2 regions of the Streptomyces sp. NPDC055243 genome follow, and region 1 is predicted to be linked to the other one. Evidence: riboswitches for the same ligand, from Rfam matches in the RefSeq annotation. Region 1 holds a riboswitch; the other holds the start of a gene.

Region 1 (7,073 bases):
GAGCGCGAACAGCCAGAGCAGCAGGATTCGGTGCATGCCCAGGATCTGCCTGCGCAGCGCTTCGAGTGCCATGCCGCGGTCGTGCAGCAGCGCGTTCCGGTCCTGCCAGGTGCGCAGGTAGGCAGGTGGCGGAGGAGGCGGCAGCGTACGGCGGGGCATGGCCCTGACAGTACCTCCGGGTCCACAAGGCTTCTCACCCCGCCCGCAGTGCCCTACAACACCCTGCCCGCGATGCCCCGCACCCCGCCGACAACGGCCTGCGCCCCCTCACGTGACCCCTCACGTGACCCCTCACGCCACCCGCGTCGCGCCCGCGAAGGGCATCTGGCTGATCGGGGCGAGACGTACCGGAGCGCTCGGGTTCGGGGCGTGGATCATCTGGCCGTTGCCCACGTAGAGCCCCACATGGCTGATGCCCTGGTAGAAGAAGACCAGGTCGCCGGGCTGGAGTTGGGAGCGCGGGACCCGCTCGCCCGCCGCGATCTGCGCGTACGTCGTGCGCGGCAGGTCGACCCCCGCAGACCGGTAGGCGGCCTGGGTGAGCCCGGAGCAGTCGAAGGCGTTGGGACCGGTGGCGCCCCATACGTACGGGCTGCCGAGGGCCTTGTGGGCGTACGAGACGGCCGCTGAGGCACGGGCGTTGGGCGCCTTGGCCGGGGTGCCCGAGATGCCGTCGCGGCCCGCGGTGCGGGACGCCCTGTCCTCGCCCGCCAGCTCCGCGCGCTGGTCGCCGGTGAGCTGCGACAGGAGCCGCTTGGCCGCGTCCAGCTTTCCGTTGACCGTCTTCTTGTGCTTCTTCAGCTCCGCCTGGCGGGACTTGAGGTGCGCCAGAGTCCCGTCGGCCTCGGTGTGCAGTTGGTCGACCTCCTGGAGCTGCTTGCGCACTCCGGCGACGGTCGCGGCCTGGCGGCTGTCCGCCCGGTCGGCGAGTGCGGCGCGCTCGAGGTACTGGTCGGGATCGGAGGAGAGCGCGAGCTGGACGGCCGGGTCGATGCCGCCGCTGCGATACTGCGCGGCGGCGATCGAACCGAGGCCCTCGCGTGCCGAGTTGAGCTTCTCCGTCTTGCGGGCCGCCTCGTCCCGCAGTTCGCGCAGGGACTTCTCGGCGCCTTCGGCCTTCTCCTTGGCGCCGTTGTACTTCTCGGTGGCGATCTCCGCCTCGCGGTAGAGCGCGTCGACCTTGGACTTCACCTCGGCCGGGCTGAGCCGCGGATCCGCGTGTCCTGTCCCGTCGAACGCGGTGGCCGTGGCGGCCCCCGCGAGGGCGATGGTGGCGGCGGTGCGGGCCGTATGGCCACTGAGCGAGCGCTGTCTGGGCTTGCGGTGCGCTGCCACGAAGGGGGGCTCCTTAAGGGTCCGGCGGCGGCCCGCACAGGGGGAGCGGACCGCCGCCGGATTCTCGGCGGTGGTGTCCGACTGCCGCCCCTGGTCCGGGCGGCGGTGGGGAGCCGGTCACCTGACGAAGGACGCTAAACCTGGCCGTCACGGCTTGGTGGCGGATTGTGCACAACTGACGCAAGTGTTCTAGACGGTGACCGTATGTGGCTGTTCGATCTCTCGGGCGAGGACCCTTCGCGTACGCGTGTGACCGATGCGCCGCTTGGGGCCCACCTGGCTACGGAGCGGTGATAAGGCCCCGGCTAGGCTCCGGAACCATGGACGTTCTCACCCATCTCTTCGTCGGCCTGCACATCATCGGCATCGCCTCCCTCCTGGGCGGCTTCCTTACCCAGATGAAGCAGATGGGCCAGGGCACGGCCCGCTTCAACCCGGCGATGCTGCACGGCGCGCTGACGATGCTCGTCACGGGCGTGATCCTGGTGGGTCTCAACCAGGCGGACGACAACCCGGTCAACAACGTCAAGATCGGCATCAAGATGGCCGTGCTGATCGTGATCCTCGCGCTGGTCTACGTGAAACGGGACGAGGAGAAGGTGGACAAGGCGATGTTCGGCGCCGTCGGGCTGCTGACCGTCGTGAACATCTTCATCGCGGTGCTGTGGACCTGACCCGGCCCGCAGAACTCGGCCCGTAGAAACCGGCCCGCAGAACCCGAGCCGCAGAACCCGAGCCGCAGAACCCGAGCCGCAGAACCCGAGCCGCAGAAAAACGGCCCTCCACGCGCGCGTGGAGGGCCGTTTTCTCGTGTGTGTGACGGTTACGCGGGTCGCACGACGCTGTGGATCGGCATGTAGTAGATCGACTCGACGCGGACGTTCGCGCCCGGCTTCGGGGCGTGGATCATCTTGCCGTCGCCGATGTAGATCCCTACGTGGCTGATGTCGTCGTAGAAGAAGACCAGGTCACCCGGCTTGGCGTCGGCGGTCTTCACGGTCGTGCCGACCTTCACCTGGTCCCACGTCGTACGCGGCAGGGAGATCCCCGCGGCCTTCCACGCGTCCTGGGTGAGCCCGGAGCAGTCGTAGGAGTCGGGGCCGGTGGCGCCCCACACGTACGGCTTGCCGATCTGCGCCTCCGCGAAGTTGATCACCTTCGCGGCCTTCGTCGCGTAACCGCTGTCCGTGCCACCGGAGCCGGAGCCGGAGCCGGAACCCGTGCCGGTGTCGGAGCCGGAGTCCGGGGTCTCCTTGTTCTGCTCGCGCTCCTTGGCCGCCGCCTCTTCCGCCGCCTTGCGCTTGGCCTCCGCCTCGGCCTCCTGCTTGCGGGCCAGCTCGGCGGCCTTGCGCTTGGCCTCTTCTTCCTTCTTCTTCTCGATCGCCGCGAGCCGCGCCTTCTCCTCGGCGGTCAGCTCCGAGAGCATCGTGCGCGCCTGGCCCAGCTTCTTCTGGACGGTCTGCTTGCTCGTCCTGAGGTCGTCCCGCGAGTCGCTCAGCGTCTCCAGGCTCTTGGCGGCCTTCGTGCGCTGCTTCGTAGCCGACGCCTGCTGCGTCTGGTAGTCGTCGACCGCCTTCTTCTGGCGCGCGGTGAGCCGGTCCGACAGGTGGTTCTGGTCGAAGTACCCCTGCGGGTCGTCGGCGAGCATCATCGTGGCGGTCTCGGAGACGCCGCCGGTGCGGTACTGGGCCGCGGCGAACGTGCCCAGCTCCTGGCGGGCCTCGTTCAGCTTGTCGGTGCGCTTGGCCACGTCGTCCAGGAGTGTGTCGACCTTCTTGCGCTGCTTGTCGGTGCGCTCCTTGGCCGAGTTGTACTTCTGGGTGGCGACGCCCGCCTGGTGGTAGAGGTCGTCGACCTTCTTCTGGACCTCTTCGAGGCTGGGCTTCTGCGGAGCGGACGGTGCTGCCTGCGCGCTCTGTGACAGCAGGGCCACGGAGGTGAGGGCCGCCGTCGTGATGCCGAGGGCGGGAGTGGCGCGTAGGCCGGCCATGCGGGTCCGCGGCTTGCGGTGCGACGCCAAGGGAGGCGACTCCTTCCGTAGACCGCCTACCGGGTTAGCTGTCGGGTTCGGGCGGGTGGTTCCGGAAGGTTGCCCTACAGTCCCGTACTTCGTACGGGACCGATTCACCCCAAGTTCAAAGTGGGTCCCCGGCTCCGAGGAGATCGAACTCGGCGGAGGCCACCCGTTCCCGGCGGGGTTCGCCGGTGGGAGTGCGAGCGGCCCGGGCAGCAACCTAGCCAATTCGTGTGGCCCGTGTGAAGGTTGATGTTCGATATGCCCGATACGTTTTCGTTACTTTACGAAGCTCTTGACGCGGGCACGCCGTGCCATGGCGGAGCGTGACCGTCCGCGGGCGGGGCGTAGGCGGGCGTAGGCGGGGTGAGGTGGCCGGAACCCGGGGTGGGTTGTCAGTGGGGCCGCCTAGACTCGGGAGGCGATGAGCAGCCTCTTTGATGACAGCTTCCTGGCGGACCTCCAGCCCTCGCGGGCCTCGGAGGAGGAGCCCCCGCCGCCGCCCGAGGACAGTGCCCCGGAATCCGTTCCGGATGATCTGTTCGACGGGAAGTTCGACGCGCCCACACCCCGGGACGCGCACTACCGCGGCGGCGCCCCCCGCCCGGTGATCGACCCGGCGGCCCTGCTCGACGGGCTGAACGAGAACCAGCGAGCGGCCGTCGTGCACGCACACTCCCCGCTGCTCATCGTCGCCGGCGCGGGCTCGGGCAAGACCCGGGTCCTGACGCACCGCATCGCGTATCTCCTGGCCGAGCGGCACGTGCACCCGGGGCAGATCCTGGCGATCACGTTCACGAACAAGGCCGCGGGCGAGATGAAGGAGCGCGTCGAGCAGCTCGTCGGGCCGCGGGCCAACGCGATGTGGGTGTCGACGTTCCATAGCGCGTGCGTGCGGATACTGCGCCGCGAGTCGAAGACGATCGGCTTCACCTCCTCCTTCTCGATCTACGACGCCGCCGACTCCAAGCGGCTGATGGCCCTGGTCTGCCGGGACCTGGACATCGACCCGAAGAAGTTCCCGCCGAAGTCCTTCAGCGCCAAGATCTCGAACCTGAAGAACGAGCTGATCGACGAGGAGACCTTCGCGGGACAGGCCGCCGACGGCTTCGAGAAGACGCTCGCCCAGGCGTACGCGATGTACCAGTCGCGGCTGCGCGAGGCGAACGCCCTCGACTTCGACGACCTGATCATGACGACGGTCAACATGTTCCGCGCGTTCCCGGACGTAGCCGCGCATTACCGCCGCCGCTTCCGCCACGTGATGGTCGACGAGTACCAGGACACCAACCACGCCCAGTACGCCCTGGTGCGCGAGCTGGTGGGTCCCGCGGACGGCGAGGGCAGCGAGGGCGAGGGACCCGCCGAGCTGTGCGTCGTGGGTGACGCGGACCAGTCGATCTACGCCTTCCGCGGCGCCACGATCCGCAACATCCTCCAGTTCGAGGAGGACTATCCGAACGCGACGACGATCCTCCTCGAGCAGAACTACCGCTCCACGCAGACGATCCTGACCGCGGCCAACGCCGTCATCGAGCGCAACGAAAGCCGCCGCCCGAAGAACCTGTGGACCAACGCGGGCGCGGGCGCGGGCATCACCGGCTACGTCGCCGACACCGAGCACGACGAGGCGCAGTTCGTCGCCGACGAGATCGACCGGCTCACCGACGCGGGCGACGCGAAGGCCGGTGACGTCGCGATCTTCTACCGGACGAACGCGCAGTCCCGTGTCTTCGAAGAGATCTTCATCCGCGTCGGCCTGCCGTACAAGGTCGTCGGCGGCGTCCGCTTCTACGAGCGCAAGGAGGTCCGGGACGTCCTCGCGTATCTGCGCGTGCTCGCCAATCCGGAGGACTCCGTCCCGCTGCGGCGCATTCTGAACGTGCCCAAGAGGGGCATCGGCGACCGCGCGGAGGCGATGATCGACGCGCTCTCGCAGCGCGAGAAGATCTCCTTCCCGCAGGCGCTGAAGCGCGTCGACGAGGCGTACGGAATGGCGGCTCGCTCGGCGAACGCCGTCAAGCGGTTCAACGTGCTGATGGAGGAGCTGCGGACCGTCGTCGAGTCGGGCGCGGGTCCCGCCGTCGTCCTGGAGGCCGTGCTCGAACGGACCGGCTATCTCGCCGAGTTGCAGGCATCGACCGACCCGCAGGACGAGACGCGCATCGAGAACCTCCAGGAACTCGCCGCCGTGGCTCTGGAGTTCGAGCAGGACAGCGGTGAAGTCGGTGACACTGGTGGCGCCGGTGAGGCCGGTGGGGCCGGTGAAGCCGGTGAAGGTGCAGCGGAGACCGAGGACGCGGACGCAGGAGCGGGCGCGGGCGCGGGCACAGGCGTGTCGGGCACCCTCTCCGAGTTCCTGGAGCGGGTCGCGCTCGTCGCCGACTCGGACCAGATTCCCGACGAGGAGGACGACGGCTCCGGAGTCATCACGCTGATGACGCTGCACACCGCCAAGGGCCTCGAGTTCCCGGTCGTCTTCCTGACCGGCATGGAGGACGGCGTCTTCCCGCACATGCGTTCCCTCGGCCAGGTCAAGGAGCTGGAGGAAGAGCGCCGCCTCGCGTACGTGGGCATCACGCGCGCGCGGGAGCGGCTCTACCTCACGCGGTCCTCGATGCGCAGCGCCTGGGGACAGCCCTCTTACAACCCGCCGTCGCGCTTCCTGGAGGAGATCCCGGAGGCCCACCTGGACTGGAAGCGGAAGGGTTCCGTCGGCGCACCGGCGTCCTCCGGACCCGCGGCCGGGATCGCCTCCTCCTTGTCGTCGTCGCGCTCGCGCACCGGGGGCGCGCAGGGCTTCGCCACGCGCCGTGCGACGGAGAAGCCGGTGGTCGCGCTGGCGATCGGGGACCGGGTCACGCACGACCAGTTCGGCCTCGGAACCGTGGTCGGGGTGAAGGGCACGGGCGCGAACGCCGAGGCGACGGTGGACTTCGGAGAGCCCAAGCCCAAGCGGCTCCTGCTGCGGTACGCGCCGGTGGAGAAGCTCTAACGCCGCAGGCGGCGGCCCGAGTTGTGCGGGGTCGCCGCGCGGGCGGCGCTTGAGTTACGTCGGGTCGAGGCCGTGGCTGCGCAGCCACGGCAGCGGGTCGATCGCCGAGCCGCCGCCGGGGCGCACCTCGAAGTGCAGGTGCGGTCCCGTGGAGTTGCCGGAGTTCCCGGAGAAGGCGATGGGGTCGCCCGCCTTGACGGGGCCGCTGGAGACCTTGTGCGTGGAGAGGTGGCAGTACCACGTCTCCGTGCCGTCCTTGGCGGTCACGATCGCCATGTTGCCGTAGGCGCTGTTCCACTTCGTGGAGACGGTGCCGTCGGTCGCGGCGAGGACCTCGGTGCCGTACGCCACCGGGAAGTCGATTCCGGAGTGCGCGGACATCCAGTTGATGCCGGCCTGGCCGTAGTACGCGCTCAGGCCCTGCTGCTTCACCGGCAGCGCGAACTTGGGGCGCAGACGCTCCTTGCGCGCGGCTTCCTCGGCGGCCTTCTTCTCGGCGGCGACCTTCTCCGCCTTGAGGTCGATGCGCTCCTGGGTGCGGCTCGCGCGGTCGGCGAAGTCACCTGCGTCCGCGGAGAGGTTCGCCAGCTGCGTGTCGAGCTTGTTGTTGGCGGCGGAGGGCTGCACCGACGCCGTGTCCGGGACCGATGCCGCCTGAGCCTCCTTCTCGTCGCCGCCGCCGAAGTCGCCCACGGACGCGGCGGCGATACCCGCGACGCCCATCACGCA
Region 2 (7,073 bases), on a different contig from region 1:
ACGGCCTGCGCGTGGTGCTCTCCGAGGACCACCTGACCCCGGTCGCCGCGGTCTGCCTCTGGTACGACGTCGGTTCGCGCCACGAGGTCAAGGGCCGTACGGGCCTGGCTCACCTCTTCGAGCACCTCATGTTCCAGGGCTCGAAGCAGGTGCACGGCAACGGCCACTTCGAGCTGGTGCAGGGAGCGGGCGGTTCGCTCAACGGCACCACGAGCTTCGAGCGCACCAACTATTTCGAGACGATGCCCACACACCAGCTGGAGCTGGCCCTGTGGCTCGAAGCCGACCGGATGGGCTCGCTGCTCTCCGCGCTCGACGAAGAATCCATGGAGAACCAGCGGGACGTCGTCAAGAACGAGCGCCGCCAGCGCTACGACAACGTTCCGTACGGCACGGCCTTCGAGAAGCTGACCGCCCTCTCGTACCCCGAGGGCCACCCCTACCACCACACCCCGATCGGCTCCATGGCCGACCTGGACGCGGCGACGCTGGAGGACGCGCGGAACTTCTTCCGTACGTACTACGCGCCCAACAACGCCGTCCTGTCGGTCGTCGGCGACATCGACCCCCAGGAGACCCTGGCCTGGGTCGAGAAGTACTTCGGGTCCATCCCCTCGCACGACGGCAAGCAGCCGCCGCGCGACGGCTCGCTGCCCGACACGATCGGCAAGGAGCTGCGCGAGGTCGTCGAGGAAGAGGTACCGGCCCGCGCCCTGATGGCCTCCTACCGCCTCCCGGAGGACGGCACGCGCGCGTGCGACGCGGCCGACCTGGCGCTCACGGTCCTCGGCAGCGGTGAGTCCTCCCGGCTCTACAACCGCCTCGTGCGCCGCGACCGCACCGCCGTGGCGGCCGGGTTCGGCCTGCTGCGCCTCGCCGGAGCCCCCTCGCTCGGCTGGCTCGACGTGAAGACGTCCGGCGACGTCGAGGTGCCCGTCATCGAGGCGGCCGTCGACGAGGAGCTCGCCCGCTTCGCGGAAGAGGGCCCCACCGCCGAGGAGATGGAGCGCGCCCAGGCCCAGCTGGAGCGCGAGTGGCTCGACCGGCTCTCCACGGTGGCGGGACGCGCGGACGAACTGTGCCGGTACGCCGTCCTGTTCGGCGACCCGCAGCTCGCGCTGACCGCCGTCGGGCGCGTCCTCGACGTCACCGCGGAAGAGGTCAAGGCGGCCGCGGCGGCCCGCCTGCGCCCCGACAACCGCGCGGTGCTCGTGTACGAGCCCATCGCCGCCCCCGAGGGCGCCGAAGCCACCGACGAGGACGAAGAAGAGGAGGCGGCGAAGTGACCGAGGCCGCAACGATGCAGTTCCACCCGCAGCCCCAGGCCGGCACCGCACGGCCGTGGGCCTTCCCCGCGCCCGAGCGCGCCACCCTGGACAACGGCCTCACGGTGCTGCGCTGCCACCGCCCCGGCCAGCAGGTCGTCGCCGTGGAGATCCACCTGGAGGCGCCGCTCGACGCCGAGCCCGCGGGCCTGGACGGCGTCGCCACGATCATGGCGAGGGCCTTCAACGAAGGCACCGACAAGCACTCCGCCGAGGACTTCGCCGCCGAACTCGACCGCTGCGGCGCCAGCATGGACGCACACGCCGACCACCCCGGCGTCCGCGTCTCCCTGGAGGTCCCGGTCTCCCGCCTCCCCAAGGCGCTCGGCCTGCTCTCCGACGCCCTGCGCGCCCCCGCCTTCGCGGACAGCGAGATCGAACGCCTCGTACGCAACCGCCTGGACGAGATCCCGCACGAGGCCGCCAACCCGGCGCGCCGCGCCGCCAAGGAGCTCTCCCGGCAGCTGTTCCCGGCCACCTCGCGCATGTCGCGCCCCCGTCAGGGCACCGAGGAGACGGTCACGGCCATCGACTCGGCTGCGGTGCGCACCTTCTACGAGAAGCACGTGCGTCCCGCCACGGCGACCGCCGTCGTCGTGGGCGACCTGACCGGCGTGGACCTGGACGCCGTCCTGGCCGACACCGTCGGCGCCTGGACGGGCGGCACGGCCGAGCCGCGTCCGGTGCCCCCGGTGACCGCGGACGACACCGGGCGTGTCGTCATCGTGGACCGCCCCGGCGCGGTCCAGACGCAGCTGCTCATCGGCCGCGTGGGACCGGACCGGCACGACCGCGTGTGGCCCGCGCAGGTGCTCGGCACGTACTGCCTGGGCGGCACCCTCACCTCGCGCCTGGACCGCGTCCTGCGCGAGGAGAAGGGATACACCTACGGCGTACGGGCGTTCGCCCAGGTCCTGCGTTCCGCTCCGGACGGCACGGGCGCCGCCATGCTGGCCATCAGCGGCTCCGTGGACACCGAGTCCACCGGTCCGGCCCTCGACGACCTGTGGAAGGTCCTGCGCACCCTCGCGGCCGACGGCCTCACGGACGCCGAGCGCGACGTCGCCGTGCAGAACCTGGTGGGCGTCGCCCCGCTCAAGTACGAGATGGCGGCGTCCGTCGCGGCCACCCTGGCCGACCAGGTCGAGCAGCACCTGCCGGACGACTTCCAGGCGCAGCTGTACCGCCAGTTGGCCGCCACCGGCACCGTGGAGGCCACCGCAGCCGTCGTGAGCGCCTTCCCCGGGGACCGGCTCGTGACGGTGCTCGTCGGTGACGCCGCGCAGATCGAGGAGCCCGTCAGGGCGCTCGGCATCGGTGAAGTGAGTGTGGTCACGGGCTGAGTGACAGTCAGGACATATGGGGACCCCAGTGGCGGAAAATTGCTCCTGGGGTCCCCATATGTCCGAATTGGTATGGAGGTTACGTGTCTGACCTGTGGCGTGCGCTACAAAAGCTCTGATCCGTTTGTCGTTTGAAAGACGCCCCGCTTAGCGTCTGGTCCGGCTGTTCGTCATGCAGTACGTCGCACCCGCGGCACCGGACAGTCATCGCCGAGTCCCCGTACGGCGCGAGCCAGGGGAGCCGGGGACCCACATGTCCCCTTGGGGTGAATCGGGAACCTTGCCGAGAGGCGAGGGACTCGTAGGAGACCTTCCTGCTCCGAACCCGTCAGCTAACCCGGTAGGCGAGAAGGAAGGAAAGGATCAGCCGCTTCATGGCGTTCACCCGTGCCACCGGGAAGCACCGTCGCCCGAGCCGCCTCACGCGCACGACCGCGAACGTAGCGGGCGTCGCCGCGCTCACCACCACCGGTGTCATCGGAGGCCTGGCCGCTCCGGCGCTCGCCGCCGACGACGCGGCTCTTGAGCACACCGGCCTCACCCAGGCGATTTCCGTGGGCGACTCGCTCGCCCAGAGCATCGACGCGCAGGCCGCCGCCCAGCAGCAGGCCGCCGACGACGCCGCAGCCGCCAAGAAGGCCGAAGAGGCCGCCAAGAAGAAGGCCGAGGAGGCCAAGCGCAAGGCGGAGGCCGAGGCGAAGGCCAAGGCCAAGAAGGAGCGCGAGGCCAAGGAGCGTGCCGCTCGCGAGGCCGAGCGCAAGCGCCTGAACACCTACGTCTCCCCGATCTCCGGCTCGTCCATCTCCACGGGCTACCAGACCGGCGGCGCCATGTGGTCCTCCGGCAGCCACACCGGCGTCGACTTCCACGCCGCGTCCGGCACCTCGGTCCACGCGGTCGGCTCCGGCACCGTCGTCGAGGCCGGCTGGGGCGGCGCGTACGGCAACAACGTGGTCATCAAGATGAACGACGGCACGTACACCCAGTACGGCCACATGTCGTCCCTCGGTGTCACCGTCGGCCAGGCGGTCACTCCGGGCCAGCAGATCGGCCTCTCCGGCTCCACGGGCAACTCCAGCGGCCCGCACCTGCACTTCGAGGCCCGCACCGGCGAGGAGTACGGCACGGACATCGACCCCGTCTCGTACCTCCGCTCGCACGGCGTCAACGTCTGACCCCAGGCGTTTCGCGCGACGCGCACCCGATTCACCGAAAGCCCCGGCTCATGGAGAGCCGGGGCTTTCGCCGTTCCCGCATCGCCTTTGGCCAAAAGTATCCATGGATTCCGGCCACCCGTCGGAAATTCAGCCGCTCTGCAATAGAGTCGCTGAACAGGCGTCGATCGACCGCGTTTCGCGGGGATTAAGGCGGAGGTCAGGTCATGCGCATTCCGGCGCACTCGGTATGCACGGCCATCCGGGACGACATCGTCTCCGGTGTCTACGAACGGGGTGGCCGGCTCACCGAGGAACTGCTCGCGCGCCGCTACGGAGTCTCCCGCGTCCCCGTGCGCGAGGCCCTGCGCACCCTGGAGGCCGAGGGCTTCGTCGTCACGCGACGGCACGCGGGCGCGTGCGTCGCGGAGCCCACCGAGCAGGAGGCGGCCGACCTCCTGGAGATCCGCTTGCTCCTGGAGCCGCTGGGCGCCGCCCGTGCCGCTCAGCGCCGCACTGAGGCGCACCTGAAGGTCCTGCGCGGCCTCGTCAGGCTCGGTCAGGAGCGCTCCAGGCGGGGCCAGAGCGAGGATCTGCGCTCCCTGGGCGGCTGGTTCCACGAGACGCTCGCCCAGTCGTCCGGCAGCCCCGGCCTCACGTCGCTGCTCACCCAGCTCCGGCACAAGATCGCCTGGATGTACGTCGTCGAGACGTCGGCCTCGCCCGCGGAGGCCTGGGCGGAGCACGCCGCGATCGTCGACGCGGTCGCGCGCGGCGACGCGGAGCGGGCCAGGTCGCTCACCGCGGCCCACACGGAGCGGGCGACGGGGGCGCACCGACTGCGTTTCCCCGCGCTTCCCGCTCGCGGAGAGCGGGGCCGCGGCCGCGACCGTGATCGTGTGAGGGATTCGCAACATGCCGTAAACACGGTGGGCCTCCGGCATTAACAGAGGCGCCGTATACAAAGAAGTGCTATTCGGTGGGGATTACTTCTGCTGCCCAAATTCAGTGAATTCAGCGTCCGAAGTCTGCGTTCCGATGCTGCGTCCGGTGTCGATATTCAGTAAGCGGACGCGGAAACGCCGAAGGGCCCGCCCCTATTTCGGGCGGGCCCTTCGGCGTATGAGTACCAGTCCGTACTAGACGGTCTCGGGGAGTTCCTCGAGGCCGTCCGCGACCAGCTTCGCCAGACGGTCGAGAGCGGCGTCCGCGCCCTCGGCGTCGGAGGCGAGCACGATCTCCTCGCCGCCCTGCGCGCCCAGACCGAGCACCGCGAGCATGGAGGCGGCGTTCACGGGGTTGCCGTCAGCCTTGGCGATCGTCACGGGGACGCCGGCGGCGGTGGCCGCGCGGACGAAGATGGAGGCGGGTCGGGCGTGAAGGCCCTCGGCCCAGCCGACGTTGACGCGGCGCTCAGCCATGTGTTGCTGCCCTTCCAGGTGTCTCACACTTGTCTAGACCAGTGTCTCATGCCGTCACGGGTGCTCCGCCGGACATCTGTCCGCACCCGGCCGACGACCGGCCCGTACTCCGAAGACCGTACGTCCTTCCACCACGTGGTCCCGTGTCCCGGCCGTCGACGACTCCTAGCGTGCCCCGGCCAAGGCGCCTTCGCGACCCGTACCCTGGCCCCATGCAGACCCCGTCGGACCGGCACGCATACCCCTCCCACTGGGAAGCCGACGTCGTGCTGCGTGACGGAGGCACCGCCCGGATCAGGCCGATCACGGCCGAGGACGCGGAGCGCCTGGTCAGCTTCTACGAGCAGGTGTCGGACGAGTCGAAGTACTACCGCTTCTTCGCCCCCTACCCCCGCCTGTCCGCCAAGGACGTGCACCGCTTCACCCATCACGACCAGGTGGACCGGGTGGGTCTGGCGGCCACCGTGGGCGGCGAGTTCATCGCCACCGTGCGCTTCGACCGCATCGACTCGCGCGGTATGTCCGCCAGCGCGCCCGCCGACGAGGCCGAGGTCGCCTTCCTCGTGCAGGACGCCCACCAGGGCAGGGGCGTCGCCTCCACGCTTCTCGAACACATCGCCGCCGTCGCCAGGGAGCGCGGCATCCGGCGGTTCGTCGCCGAGGTGCTGCCCGCCAACACCAAGATGATCAAGGTGTTCACGGATGCGGGCTACCAGCAGCAGCGCAGCTTCGAGGACGGCGTCGTCCGCCTCGAATTCGATCTGGAGCCCACCGACCGTTCGCTCGCCGTGATGCGGGCCCGTGAGCAGCGCGCCGAGGCGCGGTCGGTCCAGCGCCTCCTCACACCGAAGTCGGTCGCCGTGATCGGCGTCGGGCGCACGCCGGGCGGCGTGGGGCGCAGCGTGCTGCGGAATCTGCGCGAGGCGGGCTTCACGGGACGCCTGTACGCGGTGAACAGCGCGTTCGACGAGAGGGAGCAGGCCGCCGGGGGGAAGGGCGCCGAGGTCGACGGGGTGCCCGCGTACCGCTCCGTGCGGGACATCGACGAGCCCGTCGAGCTCGCCGTCGTCACCGTGCCCGCCGAGCGGGTGCCGCAGGCCGTCGCGGAGTGCGGGGAGCGCGGGGTGCTCGGGCTCGTCGTGATCTCCGCCGGGTACGCGGAGAGCGGTCCCGAGGGCCGTGAGCGCCAGCGCGAACTGGTGCGCCAGGCGCGGTCGTACGGCACGCGGATCCTCGGCCCGAACGCCTTCGGGGTCATCAACACGTCGCCGGACGTACGGCTCAACGCGTCGCTGGCCCCGCATCCCCCCGAGCGCGGCAGGATCGGCCTCTTCACCCAGTCCGGCGCGATCGGCATCGCGCTGCTCTCCGGGCTGCACCGGCGCGGTGCAGGCCTTTCGACCTTCGTGAGCGCGGGCAACCGCGCGGACGTGTCCGGCAACGACGTGCTCCAGTACTGGTACGAGGACCCGGACACCGACGTCGCCCTGATGTACCTGGAGTCCATCGGCAACCCGCGCAAGTTCACGCGGCTCGCCCGGCGCGCGGCGACGGCGAAGCCGCTGGTCGTGGTGCAGGGGGCGCGGCACAGCGGGATCGCGCCCACGGGGCACGCGGTGCAGGCCACGCGGCTTCCGCACGCCACGGTGTCGGCGCTGCTGCGCCAGGCGGGCGTCGTCCGGGTCGACACCGTCACCGAGATGGTGGATGCGGGGCTGCTGCTCGCCGGGCAGCCGTTGCCCTCCGGGCCCCGGGTCGCCATCCTCGGCAACTCCGAGTCGCTCGGGCTTCTGACGTACGACGCGTGTGTCGCCGACGGGCTCCGGCCGA

The links. Region 1 has a riboswitch for cyclic di-AMP ahead of ACIGXX_RS42885 (NlpC/P60 family protein). Riboswitches for the same ligand answer to the same signal wherever they lie in the genome.
Positions count from the first base shown of each region.
Region 2: another riboswitch for cyclic di-AMP. It lies ahead of ACIGXX_RS37785 (M23 family metallopeptidase); the one in region 1 lies ahead of ACIGXX_RS42885 (NlpC/P60 family protein).

Region 1 is NZ_JBITWR010000028.1:65,795-72,867, forward strand. Features, by position in the region: gene ACIGXX_RS42870 (hypothetical protein) at 1-159, opposite strand, end outside; gene ACIGXX_RS42875 (NlpC/P60 family protein) at 292-1,335, opposite strand; gene ACIGXX_RS42880 (hypothetical protein) at 1,656-2,009, shown strand; gene ACIGXX_RS42885 (NlpC/P60 family protein) at 2,159-3,355, opposite strand; cyclic di-AMP (ydaO/yuaA leader) riboswitch at 3,363-3,520, opposite strand; gene ACIGXX_RS42890 (ATP-dependent DNA helicase) at 3,774-6,344, shown strand; gene ACIGXX_RS42895 (M23 family metallopeptidase) at 6,399-7,073, opposite strand, start outside.
Region 2 is NZ_JBITWR010000019.1:158,395-165,467, forward strand. Features, by position in the region: gene ACIGXX_RS37775 (M16 family metallopeptidase) at 1-1,286, shown strand, start outside; gene ACIGXX_RS37780 (pitrilysin family protein) at 1,283-2,668, shown strand; cyclic di-AMP (ydaO/yuaA leader) riboswitch at 2,867-3,030, shown strand; gene ACIGXX_RS37785 (M23 family metallopeptidase) at 3,043-3,843, shown strand; gene ACIGXX_RS37790 (GntR family transcriptional regulator) at 4,050-4,769, shown strand; gene ACIGXX_RS37795 (HPr family phosphocarrier protein) at 4,962-5,243, opposite strand; gene ACIGXX_RS37800 (GNAT family N-acetyltransferase) at 5,456-7,073, shown strand, end outside.